DNA from 4 places in the Streptomyces sp. NPDC096310 genome. Region 1 is predicted to be linked to each of the others. Evidence: riboswitches for the same ligand, from Rfam matches in the RefSeq annotation. Region 1 holds a riboswitch; each other region holds the start of a gene.
The links. A riboswitch is a leader RNA that binds a small molecule or an ion and turns the genes downstream of it on or off. The one in region 1 is predicted to bind cyclic di-AMP.
Positions count from the first base shown of each region.

Region 1 (4,487 bases):
GCGAGCAGCTCCGTGAGGAGGTCCACGAGGAGGTCCCGGCCCGCGCGCTGATGGCCGCCTACCGGCTGCCGCACGACGGCACCCGCGAGTGCGACGCCGCCGACCTGGCGCTCACCGTCCTCGGCGGCGGCGAGTCCTCCCGTCTGCACAACCGGCTGGTACGGCGCGACCGCACCGCCGTCGCCGCCGGCTTCGGGCTGCTGCGGCTGGCGGGCGCCCCCTCGCTCGGCTGGCTGGACGTGAAGACGTCCGGCGGGGTCGAGGTCCCCGGGATCGAGACGGCCGTCGACGAGGAGCTGGCCAGGTTCGCCGCAGAGGGCCCCACCGCCGAGGAGATGGAGCGGGCCCAGGCCCAGCTCGAACGCGAATGGCTGGACCGGCTGGGCACGGTCGCCGGCCGTGCCGACGAACTGTGCCGGTTCGCCGTGCTGTTCGGCGACCCGCAGCTCGCGCTGACCGCCGTCGACCGCGTCCTGGACATCACCGCGGACGAGGTCAGGGCCGTCGCCGCGGCGCGGCTGCGCCCCGACAACCGGGCGGTGCTGGTCTACGAACCGGTCACCCCCGAAGACGCCGACGCCGCCGACCAGGACGAGACCGACGAGCACGAGGGGGCGGACCAGTGACCGACGCTGCCGTGACCATGGAGTTCCATCCGCAGCCGACCGCCGGCGAGGCCAGGCCCTGGGCCTTCCCCGCCCCCGAGCGCTCCACGCTCGGCAACGGCCTGACGGTGCTGCGCTGCGACCGCCCCGGCCAGCAGGTGGTGGCCGTCGAGATCAATCTCGACGCCCCGCTGGACGCCGAGCCCGAAGGGCTCGACGGTATCGCCACGATCATGGCGAGGGCGCTCTCCGAGGGCACCGACAAGCACAGCGCCGAGGAGTTCGCCGCCGAGCTGGAGCGCTGCGGCGCCACCCTCGACGCGCACGCGGACCACCCGGGCCTGCGGGTCTCCCTGGAGGTCCCCGTCTCCCGGCTGCTCAAGGCGCTCGGCCTGCTCGCCGAGGCGCTGCGCGCCCCCGCCTTCGCGGACAGCGAGGTCGAACGGCTCGTACGGAACCGGCTCGACGAGATCCCGCACGAGACCGCCAACCCGGGCCGCCGCGCCGCCAAGCAGCTCTCCAAGGAGCTGTTCCCGGCCTCCCTGCGCATGTCACGGCCGCGCCAGGGCACCGAGGAGACCGTGGAGCGCATCGACGCCGCGGGCGTCCGCGCCTTCTACGAGGCGCACGTACGCCCCGCCACGGCCACCGCGGTCGTCGTGGGCGACCTCGCGGGCGTCGACCTGGACGCGATCCTCGCGGACACCCTCGGCGCCTGGACGGGCGACACGGCCGCGCCCCGGCCCGTGCCGGCCATCACCGCCGACGACACAGGACGGGTGGTCATCGTGGACCGCCCCGGCGCCGTCCAGACGCAGCTCCTGATCGGCCGGATCGGCGCCGACCGGCACGACCGGGTCTGGCCCGCGCAGGTGCTGGGCACGTACTGCCTGGGCGGCACGCTCACCTCCCGGCTCGACCGCGTCCTGCGCGAGGAGAAGGGCTACACCTACGGCGTACGCGCCTTCGGCCAGGTCCTGCGCTCCTCCGCGCCGTCCTCCCCGGACGGGGGGACGGGCGCCGCGATGCTCGCCATCAGCGGCTCCGTTGACACCGCGTCCACCGGCCCCGCGCTCGACGACCTCTGGACGGTGCTGCGCACCCTCGCCGCCGAGGGGCTCACGGACGCCGAGCGCGATGTGGCCGTGCAGAACCTGGTGGGGGTAGCGCCGCTGAAGTACGAGACGGCCGCCTCCGTCGCGGCCACGCTGGCCGACCAGGTCGAGCAGCACCTCCCGGACGACTTCCAGGCGCGGCTCTACGCGCGGCTGGCCGAGACGGGCACGGTCGAGGCGACGGCGGCCGCCGTCAACGCCTTCCCCGTGGACCGGCTCGTCACCGTCCTGGTCGGGGACGCGGCGCAGATCAAGGAGCCGGTCGAAGCGCTCGGAATCGGCGAAGTGACGGTTGTCACAGGCTGATCCGGCTTTCGAGGGAACCCCGGCGACCGCGGTCGCCGGGGTTCTGCTTTATGTCCACCTTTGGTGGGGAGCGTGCTCGTCTGCCCTGTGGTGTGCGCTACAAAAAACCTTGTCTGTTTGGTTATTGAAAGACGAGCCGCTTAGCGTCGGTCCGGCTGTTCGCCGTTGCGCCGCATCCGTGGCACCGAACAGCCATCGCCGAGTCCCCGTCAGCCGCTACCAGGCTGCCCGGGAGCCGGGGACCCACCGTCCCTGGGGTGAATCGGACGGCCTTCGCGGGCACACCGCGCGCGGAGGGGTCCGTAGGAGACCTTCCTGCTCCGAACCCGTCAGCTAACCCGGTAGGCGAGAGGGAAGGAAAGGACCAGCCACTCCATGGCGTTCACCCGTGCCACCGGGAAGCACCGCGCCCCGAACCGCGTCACCTGCAAGGGCGCGAGCGCCGCCGGGTTCGCGACGCTGACCGCGACCGGCGTCATCGGCTCTCTCGCCTCCCCGGCGCTCGCCGCCGACAGCTCCACCGAGGCCGCCGCACACACCGGACTGACCCAGGTCATCGCCATCGGCGACGCCGTCGCCGGAGCGGTCGACGACCAGGCACAGGCCCAGCGCCACGCCGCCGAGAAAGCCGAGCGGCTGAAGGCCGAGGCCAGGGCGCGGGCCGCCGCGAAGGCCGAGGCGGAGCGCAAGGCGGAGGCCCGCGCGCAGGAGCTGCGCGCGGAGCGGGAGCGCGCCGCGCGCGCCGAGGAGCGCAAGCGGCTGAACACCTTCCAGCTCCCCGTCGCCGGCTCGTACGTCACCACCGGCTACCACTCCGGCGGCTCCCTCTGGTCCTCCGGCAGCCACTCGGGCGTCGACTTCCGCGCCGCGTCCGGCACCTCGGTCGTGGCCGTCGGCGCGGGCACCGTCGTCGAGGCCGGCTGGGGCGGCTCGTACGGCAACAACATCGTCCTCCGGATGACGGACGGCACCTACACCCAGTACGGGCACCTCTCCTCGATCAGCGTCTCCGTCGGCCAGAGCGTCACCCCGGGGCAGCGGATCGGCCTCTCGGGCGCCACCGGCAACGTCACGGGACCGCACCTCCACTTCGAGGCCAGGACGAGCGCCGACTACGGCTCCGACATGGACCCGGTCGCCTATCTCCGTACGCACGGCGTGGCGGTCTGACCGCTCGCCGCCCCACCCGCGCACCGCTTCCCGCGAAGGCCCCGGCTCCCCGACGGGGCCTTCGCGCCGCCCTGCCGACGGCCAAAAGATATCCATGGATTCCGGGCACCCATCGGAAATTCGCGTTGATTGCAATAGAGTCACGGAACAGGCGTCAATCGGCTGCGTTTCGCGCGGATTAAGGCGGAGGTTCGGACATGCGCATTCCGGCGCACTCGGTATGCACAGCTATTCGCGACGACATCGTCTCCGGGCAGTTCGAGCGGGGTGGCCGGCTCACCGAGGAGCAGCTCGCACGGCGCTACGGCGTCTCCCGCGTCCCGGTGCGCGAGGCCCTGCGCACGCTGGAGTCCGAGGGCTTCGTGACCACGCGCCGCCATGTCGGCGCCTGTGTCGCCGAGCCGACCGAGCAGGAGGCCGCCGACCTGCTGGAGGTACGGCTGCTGCTGGAGCCGCTGGGCGCGGCGCGCGCCGCCCAGCGCCGTACGGAGGCCCACCTCAAGGTCCTGCGCGGACTGGTCAGACTGGGCCAGGAGCGGGCCCGCAGGGGCCAGGGCGAGGATCTGCGCGCGCTGGGCGCCTGGTTCCACGAGACGCTGGCCCAGGCGTCCGGAAGCCCCGCGCTCACCTCGCTGCTCACCCAGCTCCGGCACAAGATCGCCTGGATGTACGTGGTCGAGCAGCCCAGCCACCCGGTGGAGTCCTGGGCGGAGCACGGCGCGATCGTGGACGCCGTGGCGCGCGGCGACGGCGAACGCGCGCGGGCGCTCACCACCCTGCACGCGGAGCGCACGATGCCGGTGCACCGGCTGCGCCGCCCCGGACGCGGCCCCGGCCACGGCCGCGAAAAGGTGAGGGCTTCGCAACACGGCGTAAACACTGCGAGCGCACAGCATTAACAATCGAGCCGTATACAAAGAAAGAGAAATTGGCGCGGCCTATTTTTTGCTGCCCGCACGAAAAGACGGAGCCGTGGTCCACCGAATTCGGTGGACCACGGCTCCGTCGTGGAAATGCTCTCCGGGCCGGTCTCCGGGGAGTCCGGTCCGATCAGACCGTCTCGGGCAGCTCGTCGAGCCCTTCGGCGACCAGCTTGGCCAGCCGGTCCAGGGCGGCGTCCGCGCCCTCGGCGTCGGAGACCAGCACGACCTCCTCGCCGCCCTGCGCACCCAGACCGAGCACCGCGAGCATCGACGCGGCGTTGACAGGGTTGCCGTCGGCCTTCGCGATCGTCACGGGAACGCCGGCGGCCGTGGCGGCGCGGACGAAGATGGAGGCGGGACGGGCGTGC
Region 1 covers NZ_JBIWFO010000029.1:48,173-52,659, forward strand. Annotated here, with positions in the region: gene ACIQ7D_RS33405 (M16 family metallopeptidase) at 1-626, shown strand, start outside; gene ACIQ7D_RS33410 (M16 family metallopeptidase) at 644-2,026, shown strand; cyclic di-AMP (ydaO/yuaA leader) riboswitch at 2,213-2,389, shown strand; gene ACIQ7D_RS33415 (M23 family metallopeptidase) at 2,402-3,196, shown strand; gene ACIQ7D_RS33420 (GntR family transcriptional regulator) at 3,394-4,095, shown strand; gene ACIQ7D_RS33425 (HPr family phosphocarrier protein) at 4,247-4,487, opposite strand, start outside.

Region 2 (4,487 bases), on a different contig from region 1:
CGCGAAGGCGCTCTCCGGCGGCTATGTGCCCGTCGGCGCGACCCTCGGCAAGGACTGGATCTTCCGACGCGTCTACTCCTCGATGGACCGGGTCCTGGTCCACTCCGCGAGCTTCGGCTCCAACGCCCAGGCCATGGCGGCGGGGCTGGCCGTTCTGTCGGTGCTGGAGGACGAGCAGATCGTCGCGGGCGCACGGGCCACCGGCGAGCTGCTCAGATCCCGGCTGGCCGCTCTCGTGGACCGCTACGAGCTGCTGCACGAGGTACGCGGCCGGGGGCTGATGATCGGCATCGAGTTCGGCCGGCCGGACTCGGTCAGGCTGCGCGGGCGCTGGGCGATGCTCCAGGCCGCCCGCAAGGGGCTCTTCGCCCAGATGGTGGTCGTACCGCTGCTCCAGAAGCACCGGATCCTCACCCAGGTCTCCGGTGACCATCTCGAAGTGATCAAACTGATTCCGCCCCTGATCATCGGGGAGGGCGAGGTGGACCGTTTCGTGGCCGCCTTCACGGCCGTGATGGACGACGCACACGGCGGGGGCGGACTGATGTGGGACTTCGGGAGGACACTGGTGAAACAGGCCGTCGCCAACCGGTAGGGCTGGGTGTCTTCTTTTGCCTCACGGGTAAGAAATTTGCCCCGGAGGAAAGTTCCTGGCGCAATGGACGTATGAGCACACCCCCCGCCGGAGAGGCGGCCGACGCGCTGCCCGACCAGCTTCCCGACGTCGCGCCGCGCCTGCGCGAACTGCGCCGCGGCCGCCGGCTCACCCTGGAGGCCGCGGCCCGGCGGGCGGGGCTCTCCCCCGCCCATCTCTCCCGGCTGGAGACGGGCCGCAGACAGCCCTCCCTGCCCATGCTGCTGGGACTGGCCCGGATCTACGGGACGACCATCTCCGAACTGCTCGGCGAGGCGCCCCCGGAGCGCGAGCCGATCGTCCGGGCCGGCCGTACCGAACCCGTCGAGGCCGACGGATGGACGTACCACCAGGCGGGCGGCCCCGGCCGCGCCATGCAGCCGCTGCGGCTCCGGGTGCCGTACGGGGCGCAGGGCGACCTGGTCCGCGTACACCCCGGTGAGGAGTGGCTGTACGTCCTCGACGGCCGGCTCCGGCTGAGCCTGGGCGGCAGCCTGCATCTGCTCGGCCCCGGGGACAGTGCGCACTTCGACTCGCTCACCCCGCACCGCATCGCGGCGGCCGGCCCCGAGGGGGCCGAGCTGCTCTTCGTCCACACCCTGCTCCAGAGCCCGGCCGCCGACCTGTGCCTCGGCGACCCGGCCCACCGTGTCTGACCCGCTGAGAGAGGCCCCCGTCATGTCGGAGACAGAGCAGCCGGTGCCTCACGAGGGAGCGCCGGAACATGTGATGGACGAGGAGAAGAAGTTCCCGCGCGGGCTGGTGATCCGGCTCTTCGCCTATCTGGTCGCCGGTCATATCTTCGCGGCCTTCCTCTATCTCCTCTTCCACCTCGGGGCCCAGGGGCAGTGACGGCCCGGCCGCGACGGAGCACCGGCGGCCTCAGCCCTCGTCCAGGAGGCGGCCGCGCAGCCGTTCGCGGGTCCCGGGCATGAGGCCGAGGCCGTCGGACAGATAGCGGTCGGTGGAGCCCCAGGTCCTTCCGATGGCCTCGAACGCGGCGGCGAGATAGCCGGCGCGGGCGTCGAAGAGCGGGCTCAGCAGCGCCGACGCCTCATCCGACACCGCGGCGGGCGTGCTGACGGCGCGGCGGAAGAGGTAACGGCGGTGCGGGTCGTTCGACGTGAGGTAGTCCGCCTCGATCGCCTCCGGCTCCACCCCGACCGCGAGCAGCACCACGGCCACCGAGATACCGGCGCGGTCCTTGCCCGCCGCACAGTGCAGCAGTGCGGGGAGGCTGTCCTCCGCGAGTGCGTGCAGCAGACGGCTGTGCTCCGCCGCGCGCTCCGTGACGATCGCGCCGTACGAGCGGATCATCCGGGCCGCGGCTCTGCCGTCCCCGAGGAGCGCGCGGAGCTGGTCGAGGTCGCCGTGCCGGACCATCCGCCAGAACTCGGCGCCGTCGGCCGGGTCGGAGAGCGGGATGTTCACATGACGTACGCCCGCCAGCGCCACGTCCGCGCCGTCCAGCCTCAGATCGGCCGAGTTGCGGAAGTCGAAGATCGTGTGCAGACCCAGGCCGGTGAGGAAGGCGGCGTCCTCGACGGTGGCGTGGGCGAGATGCCCGCTGCGGTAGAGCGCGCCGTACCGCACCCGCCGTCCGTCCACGGTCGGAAGGCCGCCGACATCACGGAAGTTGCGTACTCCGGACAGCTCGGGCTCGGTGGACGGGACCTGCGGCGACTGCTGCGTCACGGCTGCTCCTGCGGGTCTGCCGTCGGCGCCGATCGCCGGCGGAGTCGGCCCCCGACCCTACGACATCCCCTGGCGCGCCGGTCGGTTCGGCGGAACGGCGGGCAAGCGTCCGCGTACGGAGCGGGCACACGGGGAGAAAACGCCCAAACAGCCCGCTGTCCGTATTGACTGATTCCGCATAACCTGCCCCGGTCGCGGGGGAGATGGGTGGCGCCCCGTGAGCAGGATCATATCCGTGACGTTCCGTGGTGACGGCGCGAAAGGGAAAGGCCCCCTCGAAAGGGAATTGGAGGGGGGACTCCACGCAGGGTGACGGGCGATCTTCCGCCGGCAGGACAGGTACGCAGCCGATGGAAAAGGGTGGCTTGTTCCGGCCGTCCCACTCGCCTACGTTCACCCTCAATCCGAGCGGAACGCCGAATCCTGCCGCCGCCTCGGGGACACCATCCACCCATTCACGCGTGGCAGGAGCGGGGGAACCAGGTAGTACGCCGTTCCGGTGCTCCGGCACCAGGGACGGCTCGGGGTGAAGTCGCGCACCACGCGCGGCCGGGCAGCTCCAGCCCGAACCCGACAGCTCACCTCGTAGGCGCCGGAGAGGAATTCGCCATGCCCGCGAAGGGTAAGCACCGCCGCCCGAGGACCAATCCGTTCTCGCGCGGATTCATCGCCGCAGGAACGGGCGGCGCCGCCATCGCGCTGCCGCTCATCGGCGCCACCGGCGCGCACGCCGCGCAGCAGGCCGCACCCGCCGCCGCTCCGCAGACCGCGCCGACCACCGCGCAGAACCTGTCCGCCGCCCCGCAGGGAGGCGCCGCGACGCAGGTCACCCGCTCCGAGGGCACCAGCGTCCACACGTACGCGGTGGTCGCCGGTGACTACCTCTCCAAGATCGCCGACGAGCAGAACGTACAGGGCGGCTGGCAGCGCCTGTACGAGGACAACCGCCAGGCCGTCGGCGCCGACCCCGGGCTGATCCACCCCGGCCTGAAGCTCACCATCGGCGGCAAGGGCGCGAGCGCCCGCTCGGAGGCGCCCGCCGCCTCGAAGCCGTCGAAGCCGTCGAAGACCGAGTCGTCGAAGCCGAAGTCGTCCACGTCGTCGAAGGCGCCCTCGTCCGGCACGTCCTCCTCCACGCCGGCCAAGAAGGCGGCGCCCGCCGCGGAACCGGCCGCGCGCAGCAGCGCGTCCGGCTTCACCCTGCCGGTCGACGGCGTCGGGGTCGGTACGGCGTACCGCGCCGCGGGCGGAAGCTGGTCCAGCGGCTACCACACCGGTGTGGACTTCGTGGCCTCCACCGGCACCACCGTGAAGGCGGTCGGCGCGGGCACCGTCGTGACCGCGGGCAACGGCGGCTCGTACGGCAACCAGATCGTCATCCGGCACGAGAACGGCCTGTACTCCCAGTACGCCCACCTCTCCTCCCTCTCCGTCTCGGCCGGCCAGAGCGTCACCACGGGCCAGCAGATCGGACTCTCCGGGGCCACCGGAAACGTGACCGGGCCGCACCTGCACTTCGAGATCCGCACGGGACCGGAGTACGGCTCGGACATCGACCCGCTGGCCTTCCTCCGGCAGAACGGCGTCTCCATCTGACCCGTCCGGCGAACACCGCGACACCCGCGTTTCCCGTGCGGCCCGGCACCGAATGTGCCGGGCCGCACGGCTTTTCGCTATTCCCACTTGAAAGAAAATTGACCGATGGTCTTTCTCACCCCACGTCAACCCCCGCCTACGGTCGCGTAGGTCACATGACCGGGTGGAAAATACCCTGCTGTGGCAGACGATTCGAGAGCAAGAAGAGACAAGATATTCGGGTCGTACGCGGCGATCGGTGACAGCTTCACGGAGGGCGTGGGAGATCCAGGACCCGACGGGCTGTTCGTCGGCTGGGCGGACCGGCTCGCGGTCCTGCTCGCCGACCAGTTTCCGGTCTCCGGTGCGACGGCCGACCCCGTCCACGGCGACTTCCGCTACGCCAACCTCGCCGTACGCGGCCGGCTCCTCGACCAGATCGTCGCGGAGCAGATCCCCCGGGCCAAAAAGCTCGCCCCTGACCTGGTGACCTTCTGCGCGGGCGGCAACGACATCATCCGCCCCGGCACCGACCCCGACGATGTCGCCGAGCGCTTCGAGCGGGCCGTCGCCGACCTCACCG
Region 2 covers NZ_JBIWFO010000001.1:636,861-641,347, forward strand. Annotated here, with positions in the region: gene ACIQ7D_RS02485 (aspartate aminotransferase family protein) at 1-595, shown strand, start outside; gene ACIQ7D_RS02490 (helix-turn-helix domain-containing protein) at 667-1,290, shown strand; gene ACIQ7D_RS02495 (DUF6126 family protein) at 1,313-1,486, shown strand; gene ACIQ7D_RS02500 (tyrosine-protein phosphatase) at 1,517-2,329, opposite strand; cyclic di-AMP (ydaO/yuaA leader) riboswitch at 2,768-2,934, shown strand; gene ACIQ7D_RS02505 (peptidoglycan DD-metalloendopeptidase family protein) at 2,939-3,925, shown strand; gene ACIQ7D_RS02510 (SGNH/GDSL hydrolase family protein) at 4,106-4,487, shown strand, end outside.
Region 2: it holds a riboswitch for cyclic di-AMP, as region 1 does, so the genes downstream of both, ACIQ7D_RS02505 (peptidoglycan DD-metalloendopeptidase family protein) here and ACIQ7D_RS33415 (M23 family metallopeptidase) in region 1, are expected to answer to the same signal.

Region 3 (4,487 bases), on a different contig from region 1:
TCCGTGTCTCGTCCTGCGGGTCGGTCGACGCCTGAAGCTCCGCCAGGTAGCCGGTCCGTTCGAGCACGGCCTCCAGGACCGTGGCCGGGCCGGCGCCCGACTCGACGACCGTACGCAACTCCTCCATCAGCGTGTTGAATCGCTTGACGGCGTTGGCGGAGCGCGCCGCCATGCCGTACGCCTCGTCCACGCGCCGCAGCGCCTGCGGGAAGGTGATCTTCTCCCGGAGCGCCAGGGCGTCGATCATGGCCTCCGCGCGGTCGCCGATGCCGCGCTTGGGCACATTGAGGATCCGGCGCAGCGGTACGTTGTCCTCCGGATTGGCGAGGACCCGCAGATAGGCCAGGACGTCGCGGACCTCCTTGCGTTCGTAGAAGCGCACTCCGCCGACGACCTTGTACGGCAGGCCGACCCGGATGAAGATCTCCTCGAAGACACGGGACTGCGCGTTCGTCCGGTAGAAGACGGCGACATCTCCCGCTTTGGCCTCGCCCGCGTCCGTCAGCCGGTCGATCTCGTCGGCGACGAACTGCGCCTCGTCGTGCTCCGTGTCCGCGACGTAGCCGGTGATCTGGGCGCCCGCGCCGGCCTTGGTCCACAGGTTCTTCGGGCGGCGGCTCTCGTTGCGCTCGATGACCGCGTTGGCGGCGCTGAGGATCGTCTGGGTGGAGCGGTAGTTCTGCTCCAGCAGGATCGTCGTCGCGTCCGGGTAGTCCTCCTCGAACTGGAGGATGTTGCGGATCGTGGCGCCGCGGAAGGCGTAGATCGACTGGTCGGCGTCGCCGACGACGCACAGCTCGGCCGGGTCCTCGCCCTCGCCGGAGGGGCCCACGAGTTCGCGTACGAGGGTGTATTGGGCGTGGTTCGTGTCCTGGTACTCGTCCACCAGGACGTGGCGGAAGCGGCGCCGGTAGTGCTCGGCGACGTCGGGGAACGCCTGGAGCAGGTGGACGGTGGTCATGATGATGTCGTCGAAGTCCAGGGCGTTGGCCTCGCGCAGCCGTGCCTGGTACATCCGGTACGCCTCGGCCAGGGTCTTCTCGAAGCCGTCGACGGCCTGCCCCGCGAAGGTCTCCTCGTCGATCAGCTCGTTCTTCAGATTGGAGATCTTGGCGCTGAAGGACTTCGGCGGATAGCGCTTGGGGTCGAGATCCAGATCGCGGCAGACCAGGGCCATCAGCCGCTTCGAGTCGGCGGCGTCGTAGATCGAGAACGACGAGGTGAACCCGAGGCGCTTCGACTCGCGCCGCAGGATCCGGACGCAGGCGCTGTGGAAGGTCAGCACCCACATCGCCTGGGCGCGCGGGCCGACGAGCTGACCGACGCGCTCCTTCATCTCGCCCGCGGCCTTGTTGGTGAAGGTGATCGCCAGTATCTGGCCGGGGTGGACGCTGCGGGTGCCGAGGAGATGCGCGATCCGGTGGGTCAGCACCCGGGTCTTGCCGGACCCGGCCCCGGCGACGATGAGCAGCGGCGATCCCGTGTGCACGACGGCCGCCCGCTGCTCCTCGTTCAGCCCTTCGAGGAGCGAGGCGGGGTCGATGACGGTGCGGGGCGCGCCGTCGCGGTGGTACGGGTCCCGGGCCGGGGGCACGTCGTACGCGCCCTGGAACAGGTCGTCGGGCACCTGTTCCGGGGCGTGCTCGTCCTGGTCCTCCGGCGGCGGGGGGTGCTCGTCGCCGGAGGGCTGGAGGTCGGCCAGGAAGCTGTCGTCAAAGAGGCTGCTCATCGCTTAACGAGTCTAGGCCGCCGCACTGACAGTCGGCGCCCGACCGGGAAAGCCGGCCGGGGAAGTCGGCCCCGTGAGCGGTACCGGGGAGCCGGACGGTCCCGATGCACATACGGAGCGTAACGCTATACCCCGCATCGGGGCTCCCTGCACTCCACACGAGCAAATGGTCACAGAAATGTATCGGGCATATCGACCATCCACCTTCACATCAGCGCCACATTTTGGCTAGCGTGCTCGATCAGGCAGCCCGTACCTCTGACGGCGATCCGCGCCGAGCGGGCGGCCCACGCCGAATCCGGGCTTTCCGCAAGGAAGTTCGGAACCGGGGACCCACTCTGCACGACCGGGGTGAATCGGGCCGTACGTTCGCCGTACGCGCAAGGCCCGTAGGGCAGCCTTCCGTTCCGCCCGAACCCGACAGCTAACCCGGTAGGCGGTCCACGGAAGGAGATGCCGAACTTGGCGTCGCATCGCAAGTCGCGCAGCCGTAGCGGAGTAGGCCCCAGCTCCCCCGCGGTCGGAGTGACGACGGCCGCCATCGCCTCGGTCACGCTGCTGACGACGCACAGCGCGGACGCCGCGCCCGCGGATTCCAAACCGTCGGTCGAAGAGGTGCAGAAGAAGGTCGACGCCCTGTACCGGCAGGCCGGTGGAGAGTCGCAGACCTACAGCAAGGCGAAGGAGACGACGGCCAGGCAGAAGCGCACGGTCGACCGGGTCATCGAGGGTGTCGCCAAGAGCGCGGACAAACTGAACGAGGCCCGCCGTACGCTCGGTTCCTCCCCGGCACCACAGCCCAGGGAAGGCACGGGCACCCCGGCGGCCGGCCTGTCATTCGCGGACGGCCCGCAGCCGTACACCGAGCGGAGAGGGGCGGGGGCGACCGAGAGGCTGACCGACCGTCAGCAGAACGCCGTCGCGCAGCCCCCGGCGCGCCGCGCGGAGACGGCGCAGGAGCGGGACCCGGCGGCCACGGTCCTGGACCCGGACGAGTCGCCCGCCTCCCTGCGGAACAGCAAGGAGAGCATCCAGAAGAAGCTCGCCGAGGCCCGCGCGCTGCTGGCGCGGCTCACCGCGGAGGAGCAGGCGCGGCTGGCCGCGCTGGAACGCAAGAGGGAAGAAGAGGCCCGGCGCGCGGCGGAGGCACAGGCCAAGGCGGAGGCCCGCGACAAGGCGGAGGCCGAAGCGGAGGCGGAGCGCCGGCGCGAGGCGGGACAGCCCCCGGTCACCGACGCGGGTGCGATCGCGAACGCGAGCACGGTCGGCGGTACGGTCCCGGTCGCGGTCGGTGGCACCGGCATCGAGGCCGGAACCGGCGGCGACCCCGCCGCCACGTACGCGGCCAAGGCGGCCAAGGTGCTCGCCTTCGCGGGCGCCCAGATCGGCAAGCCGTATGTCTGGGGCGCCTCGGGGCCGAGTTCGTACGACTGCTCGGGGCTGACCCAGGCGGCGTGGAAGGCGGCCGGCGTCGAGTTGCCGCGGACCATCGCCGCCCAGGTGCACACGGGCATGCGCGTCGCCACCGACGACCTGCTCCCCGGCGACCTGGTCTTCTTCTACGACGACCTCAGCCACGCCGGTATCTACATCGGCGACGGCATGATGATCCACGCGCCCAAGCCGGGCGCGAACGTACGTGAGGAATCGATCTACTACATGCCGATCTACGGCAGCGTCCGCCCGGCCTGATTCCTGTCCGGGCGGGCGCCGGGCCGGCCCGGTGCCAGGTCGGCCCGGTGCCTGCCCGGCGTCTGGCTGGCCGTGAGTGGCCCGTCCCCGGCCTCCGGCTACGGAGAGCCGGGGTCAGGCCCAGAGCGTGGCGATGAGGATGTTCGCCACCGTCAGCCCGCCCACCGCGCCGAACAGCGGCTTCGCGGCGGCCTCGTCGTCCCGCTTCACGTAGACGATGCCCAGGATCACGACCAGGACGGCCATCTTGACGCCGATCTTGATGTTGTTGAGCGCCTGGTCGTCGGCCTGGTTGAGGCCCACCAGCACCATCCCCGTGACCAGCATCGTCAGCGCGCCGTGCAGCATGGGCGGGGTGAAACGCGCCGTGCCGGCGCTCATCGCCTTCGTCTGCGTCAGGAATCCGCCGAGCAGCGAGGCTATGCCGATGATGTGCAGGGCGACGAAGACATTGATGAGTACGTCCATGCCAGGAGCGTAGCCGGGGCCGTATCAGCCTCTTCGGTGAGGTGTGGCTCAGAGTTCGACCGGGTCCGTCCGGAAGGACACAAGGACACATAGACACAAGGGCGCACTCCGCACGGACGATCGCGATCACGAAACGCTCCGGAACCTTCACCTCCCGCCAATACCTGCCATGCCGAGGCCGAGTCGTGATCCCGCGCCTTAACGTCCTGCGTACGGCCCCCTCCCCGGGCCGTACCGCGCGGCCGTACCGCACGGAATCGACGGAGACGAAGGAAACGGACCCCGCCCCCGTGGCAGCGCACCGGAACCACCGAAAACCCAGACAGCGCCCGTTCACCGGCCAGGCCGGCCGCACCGCCGCGACGCTCGCGCTCGCCGGCGCCGCGACCGTCACGGCGGCGGGACCAGCGCACACCGAGCCCCGGCTCACCCCCGCGCAGATCAAGGCCAAGGTCGACGCGTTGTACACACAGGCCGAGGCCGCCACCGAGCAGTACAACGGCACGAAGGTGAAGGCCGACGAGGCCCGCGCCTCACTCACCGTGCTGCGCGACGAGGCCATCCGCAGGACGGACCGGCTCAACGCCTCGCGTGACGA
Region 3 covers NZ_JBIWFO010000019.1:144,215-148,701, forward strand. Annotated here, with positions in the region: gene pcrA (DNA helicase PcrA) at 1-1,729, opposite strand, end outside; cyclic di-AMP (ydaO/yuaA leader) riboswitch at 2,010-2,184, shown strand; gene ACIQ7D_RS28465 (NlpC/P60 family protein) at 2,183-3,421, shown strand; gene ACIQ7D_RS28470 (hypothetical protein) at 3,536-3,889, opposite strand; gene ACIQ7D_RS28475 (NlpC/P60 family protein) at 4,180-4,487, shown strand, end outside.
Region 3: it holds a riboswitch for cyclic di-AMP, as region 1 does, so the genes downstream of both, ACIQ7D_RS28465 (NlpC/P60 family protein) here and ACIQ7D_RS33415 (M23 family metallopeptidase) in region 1, are expected to answer to the same signal.

Region 4 (4,487 bases), on a different contig from region 1:
CGAGACCGCCCAGCGCGCCGTGCTGCCCAGACCGGCGGAGCGGATCGGCGGGCTGCGGATCGCGGCGCGGTACGAGGCGGCGCAGGAGGGCGCGTTCATCGGCGGGGACCTGTTCGCCGTGCAGGACACGCCGTACGGGGTACGGCTGGTGGTGGGCGACGTACGGGGGAAGGGGCTGGAGGCGGTCGAGGCGGTCGCCGTGATCATCGGGTCGTTCCGGGAGGCGGCGGAGCAGGAGAGTTCGCTGGAGGGGGTCGCGCAGCGGCTGGAGCGCTCGCTGCTGCGCGAGGGGACGCGGCGGGACGGGCTGGATGTCTTCGAGGGGTTCACCACGGCCGTACTGGCGGAGATCCCGCACGGCGAGGGCGTCGTACGGCTCGTCAACCGGGGCCATCCCGAGCCGCTGCTGTGCCACGACGGGGCCGTACGGATGCTGGCGGCGCACGATCCGGCGCTGCCGCTGGGCATGAGCGAGCTGGGCGCGTGGCCGGACCGGGCGGAGGAGTCCGCGTACCCCGACGGCGCGACGCTGCTCTTCTACACCGACGGGCTCACCGAGGCGCGGGACGCCCACGGGGTCTTCTACGCCCCGCGTGAACGGCTCGACGGGCGGATCTTCCAGGGGCCGGACGAGATGCTCCAGGCGCTGATCGACGACGTACGGCTGCACACGGGCGGCGGCAGCCAGGACGACATGGCGCTGCTGGCGGTCAGCCGGCCCTCGGAGGGGGAGCCGGAGCGGCGCAGGACGATGCGGATCGTGCCCTGACGCACGGCTTCGGGGCTGTCGGTCACGAAGGGTGATCGAGGCGTCTCCCTCCGCATAACATATGACGTACCGTCAGGTATGTGGGGCGGATCGATATGCCGGGGGCACTGCTCAACTCGCCCTGATGTGCTCTCTTGTGTCCCGGTACATCCGATGCGAAGTCGTTAACGATCACCGGGAACAGCTTGGAATAACGCCCTGGTCTCTATTAACGTTCGATAACGCAGCGCGGTCGTCCCAGCCGTCGCCAGAGATGGCACCGCGCGCGTGCGCCGAATCCCGCGAGGGAACCGGGGAACCACCAATTGGGGTGAATCGGGAGCTACTTGCCGTCCTGGACGGCAGGGGGCCTCCGTAGGAGACCTTCCTGCTCCGAACCCGTCAGCTAACCCGGTAGGCGAGAAGGAAGGAAAGGAGCACGCCTCAGTGGCGTCCAACCAGCCTGCCCCCACGGCAACGGCGACCTTCGCACCCCACTCCTTCGGCAGCGGCGGTGAGAACGAGGCGCCCGGCACCTGGGGGGAGTGGAACCCCACCGAGGAGTCCGTCCGCCCCGTCCGCGGCAAGCACCGCGTCGCCAAGCAGCGCAACGGACTCGCCCGCAGCTCCACCGTCCTCGGCGTCGGTGTCATCGCCGCCGTCGGCGCGGGCGGCATCGCCACCGCCCAGGACAAGCCCGCCGTCTCCATATCCCTTCCCGATGCCATCGCGGACAACCTTCCCGACGCCAAGTCCCTGCCGGGGATGGGCTACCTCGGCTCGGACGACTCCGACTCCGAGGTGCTGGCCGGCGAGCCGCTGACCACCGCCGGGCTGACGGCCTCCGACGCCGAACAGGGCGCGACCGACGCCGGCGAGGCGCTGCGCGCCCGCATCCTCCAGCAGGCCGAGCGGCAGCAGACCGAGGCCGACGCGACCCAGAAGGCGGCGGCGCAGGACGCGGCGGCCGAGAAGGCCGCCGCCCAGGCCAAGGCGCGCCAGACCGACGCCGAGAAGAAGATCGAGGCGGCCAAGAAGAAGGCCGAGGCGGAGGCCAAGGCCAAGGCCGAGAAGGAACGCCTCGCCAAGCTGGCGGCCAGCTACTCGCTCCCCACCTCCTCGTACACCCTCACCTCCTCCTTCGGCCAGTCAGGCTCCCTCTGGTCCTCCGGGTACCACACCGGCCTGGACTTCGCGGCGCCGACGGGCACGCCGATCAAGGCCGTGCACAGCGGCACCGTCAAGTCGGCCGGCTGGTCAGGCTCGTACGGCTACCGCACGGTCCTGGAGCTGGATGACGGTACGGAGATCTGGTACGCGCACCAGTCGTCCCTCTCCGTCAGCGCCGGCCAGAAGGTCTCCACCGGCGAGGTCATCGGCCGGGTCGGCGCGACCGGCAACGTGACCGGGCCGCACCTCCACCTGGAGGTCCACACGGCGAGCGGCACGGGCATCGACCCGATGGCCTGGCTGAACGGCAAGGGCATCAATCCCTGAGGTCAAGCCCTGGGGTCGACTTCCGAGTCCGGAAACGGAATAGGGCGTTCTTCGATGGGGTTGGGAGTAGGCATGACCACCATGCGTACTCTCGGCTCCTCCGACCTCAAGGTCTTCCCCCTCGCACTCGGCGGCAACGTCTTCGGCTGGACCGCGGACCGCACCGAGTCCTTCGCCGTCCTCGACGCGTACGCCGCCGCGGGCGGCAACTTCGTCGACACCGCCGACGCGTACTCGGCCTGGGTGCCGGGTCACGTCGGCGGTGAGTCCGAGACCGTACTCGGCGACTGGATCGCCGCGCGCGGCAACCGCGCCGACGTGCTCGTCGCGACGAAGGTGAGCCAGCACCCGCAGTACAAGGGGCTGAAGGCGGCGAACATCAAGGCCGCGGCCGAGGAGTCGCTGCGCCGGCTCCGTACGGACCACATCGACCTGTACTACTCGCACTTCGACGACCTGGACGTCCCGGTCGAGGAGATCGTCACCGCCCTCGACCAGCTCGTCAAGGAGGGCAAGGTCCGCGCCGTCGCGGCCTCCAACATCAGCGCGGAGCGGCTGGACGCCTCGCTCACCTTCGCGGAGCGCGAGGGGCTGGCCCGGTACGTCGCGCTCCAGCCGCACTACAACCTGGTCTCGCGCGACACCTACGAGGGCCCCCTGCGGGACACCGTGGCCCGCCACGGCCTCTCCGTCGTGCCGTACTTCGCCCTCGCCTCCGGCTTCCTCACCGGCAAGTACCGCCCCGGCACCCAGGTGGAGAGCGCGCGCGCCGAGGGCGCGGGCAAGTACCTGGAGTCCGATCGCGGCGTCAAGGTCCTCGCCGCGCTGGACCGGATCGCCGGGGCGCACGGCGCCGAGGTCGCCACCGTCGCGCTCGCCTGGCTGGCGGCGCAGCCGACCGTCGTCGCGCCCCTGGCCTCCGCGCGCACGGCCGAGCAGCTTCCGGCGCTGCTCGCGGTCGCGGAGCTGGAGCTGACGGAGGAGGAGCTGGCGGAGCTGACCGCCGCCTCCGCCTGACGTTCTCACCAGGACAGCAGAGGATCAGTACTGGCGGTACGGGTTGTAGCCGTCGTAGTCGATGTACGGCGGCGGCACCCGCACCCGTCCCGTGGCCCGCGCCGCATAGGTCAGCGCGGGCCCGGCTATCTCCTTGCGCTCCCACAGGTGGTGCAGCAGCTCCTGCTCGCGCTCCACGAAGTCCGGGCCGACCGGGTCCCGCCCGGCCCGGTGGCGCAGGAACGCCAGGGACGTCGCGAACGCCTCGTACTCCCCGACCGCCCGGGCGGCCGCGCGGCCGTGGCCGCGGTTCGCGAAACCCCGCGCCATCGTGCGCGCCCGCATCGAGGAGAGCGCGAGGGGCGCGGCCTGGGGCAGCCACCCCGCCGCGGCGTACGCGGGCAGCTCGGCGGCGAGCGTCCGCAGCTCGCGCTGGCGGCTCCAGATCACCAGCCAGGTCAGCAGCCCGAAGACCGGCACCATGAACGCCCCGTACACGGCGTAGAAGCCGAAGGGCCCGAAGAGCGACCCCGAGCCGTTCCACAGCGCGTGCATGCCCATCGCGAGGACCAGCCCGAGCAGCGGCAGGACCACACGGCGCACCTTCTGGCGCCGGGCCGCCACGGCCGCCAGACCGAAGCCGATCCCCGTCGCCGCCGTGAAGAGCGGGTGCGCGAACGGCGACATCACCACGCGTACGAAGAAGGTCGCGGCCGTGACCGAGTTCAGCCCGGAGTGCCCCTGGGTCTGGTCCTCGCCGAAGGCGTTGCCCAGATAGAGGATGTTCTCCGTGAAGGCGAAGCCGGTGGCGCTGAAGCCCGCGATCACCACGCCGTCGACCAGCCCCGTGAAGCTCCTGCGGCGGAAGAGGAAGATCAGCAGGATCGCCGTCGCCTTCGCGCTCTCCTCGACGACCGGCGCTATCACCGTGGCGCCCAGGGACTCGGCGCCGGCCGGGTCGGCGGTGGCGGTGGCGATCCACTCCGTCGCGAAGGAGTTCGCGATGATCGCGACGAGCGCCGCCGCGAAGGCGCCCCAGGCGAACGCGAACAGCAGATTCGTCCACGGACCCGGCTCGACCCGGTCCAGCCAGCGGAAGGCGGCGGCCAGCAGCGGTACGGGCAGCACGGCGAGCCCGAGCCCCACCAGGAAGCCCTCGGGCCCGGTCTGCTCCCGGACGAGCGCGAGGATCACCAGCGCGCAGAGCGCGAGCACCGTGATCAACGCCCCGGCCCTGACCCCCCTG
Region 4 covers NZ_JBIWFO010000021.1:19,853-24,339, reverse strand. Annotated here, with positions in the region: gene ACIQ7D_RS29175 (PP2C family protein-serine/threonine phosphatase) at 1-769, shown strand, start outside; cyclic di-AMP (ydaO/yuaA leader) riboswitch at 1,030-1,184, shown strand; gene ACIQ7D_RS29170 (M23 family metallopeptidase) at 1,196-2,245, shown strand; gene ACIQ7D_RS29165 (aldo/keto reductase) at 2,318-3,262, shown strand; gene ACIQ7D_RS29160 (PrsW family intramembrane metalloprotease) at 3,287-4,487, opposite strand, start outside.
Region 4: it holds a riboswitch for cyclic di-AMP, as region 1 does, so the genes downstream of both, ACIQ7D_RS29170 (M23 family metallopeptidase) here and ACIQ7D_RS33415 (M23 family metallopeptidase) in region 1, are expected to answer to the same signal.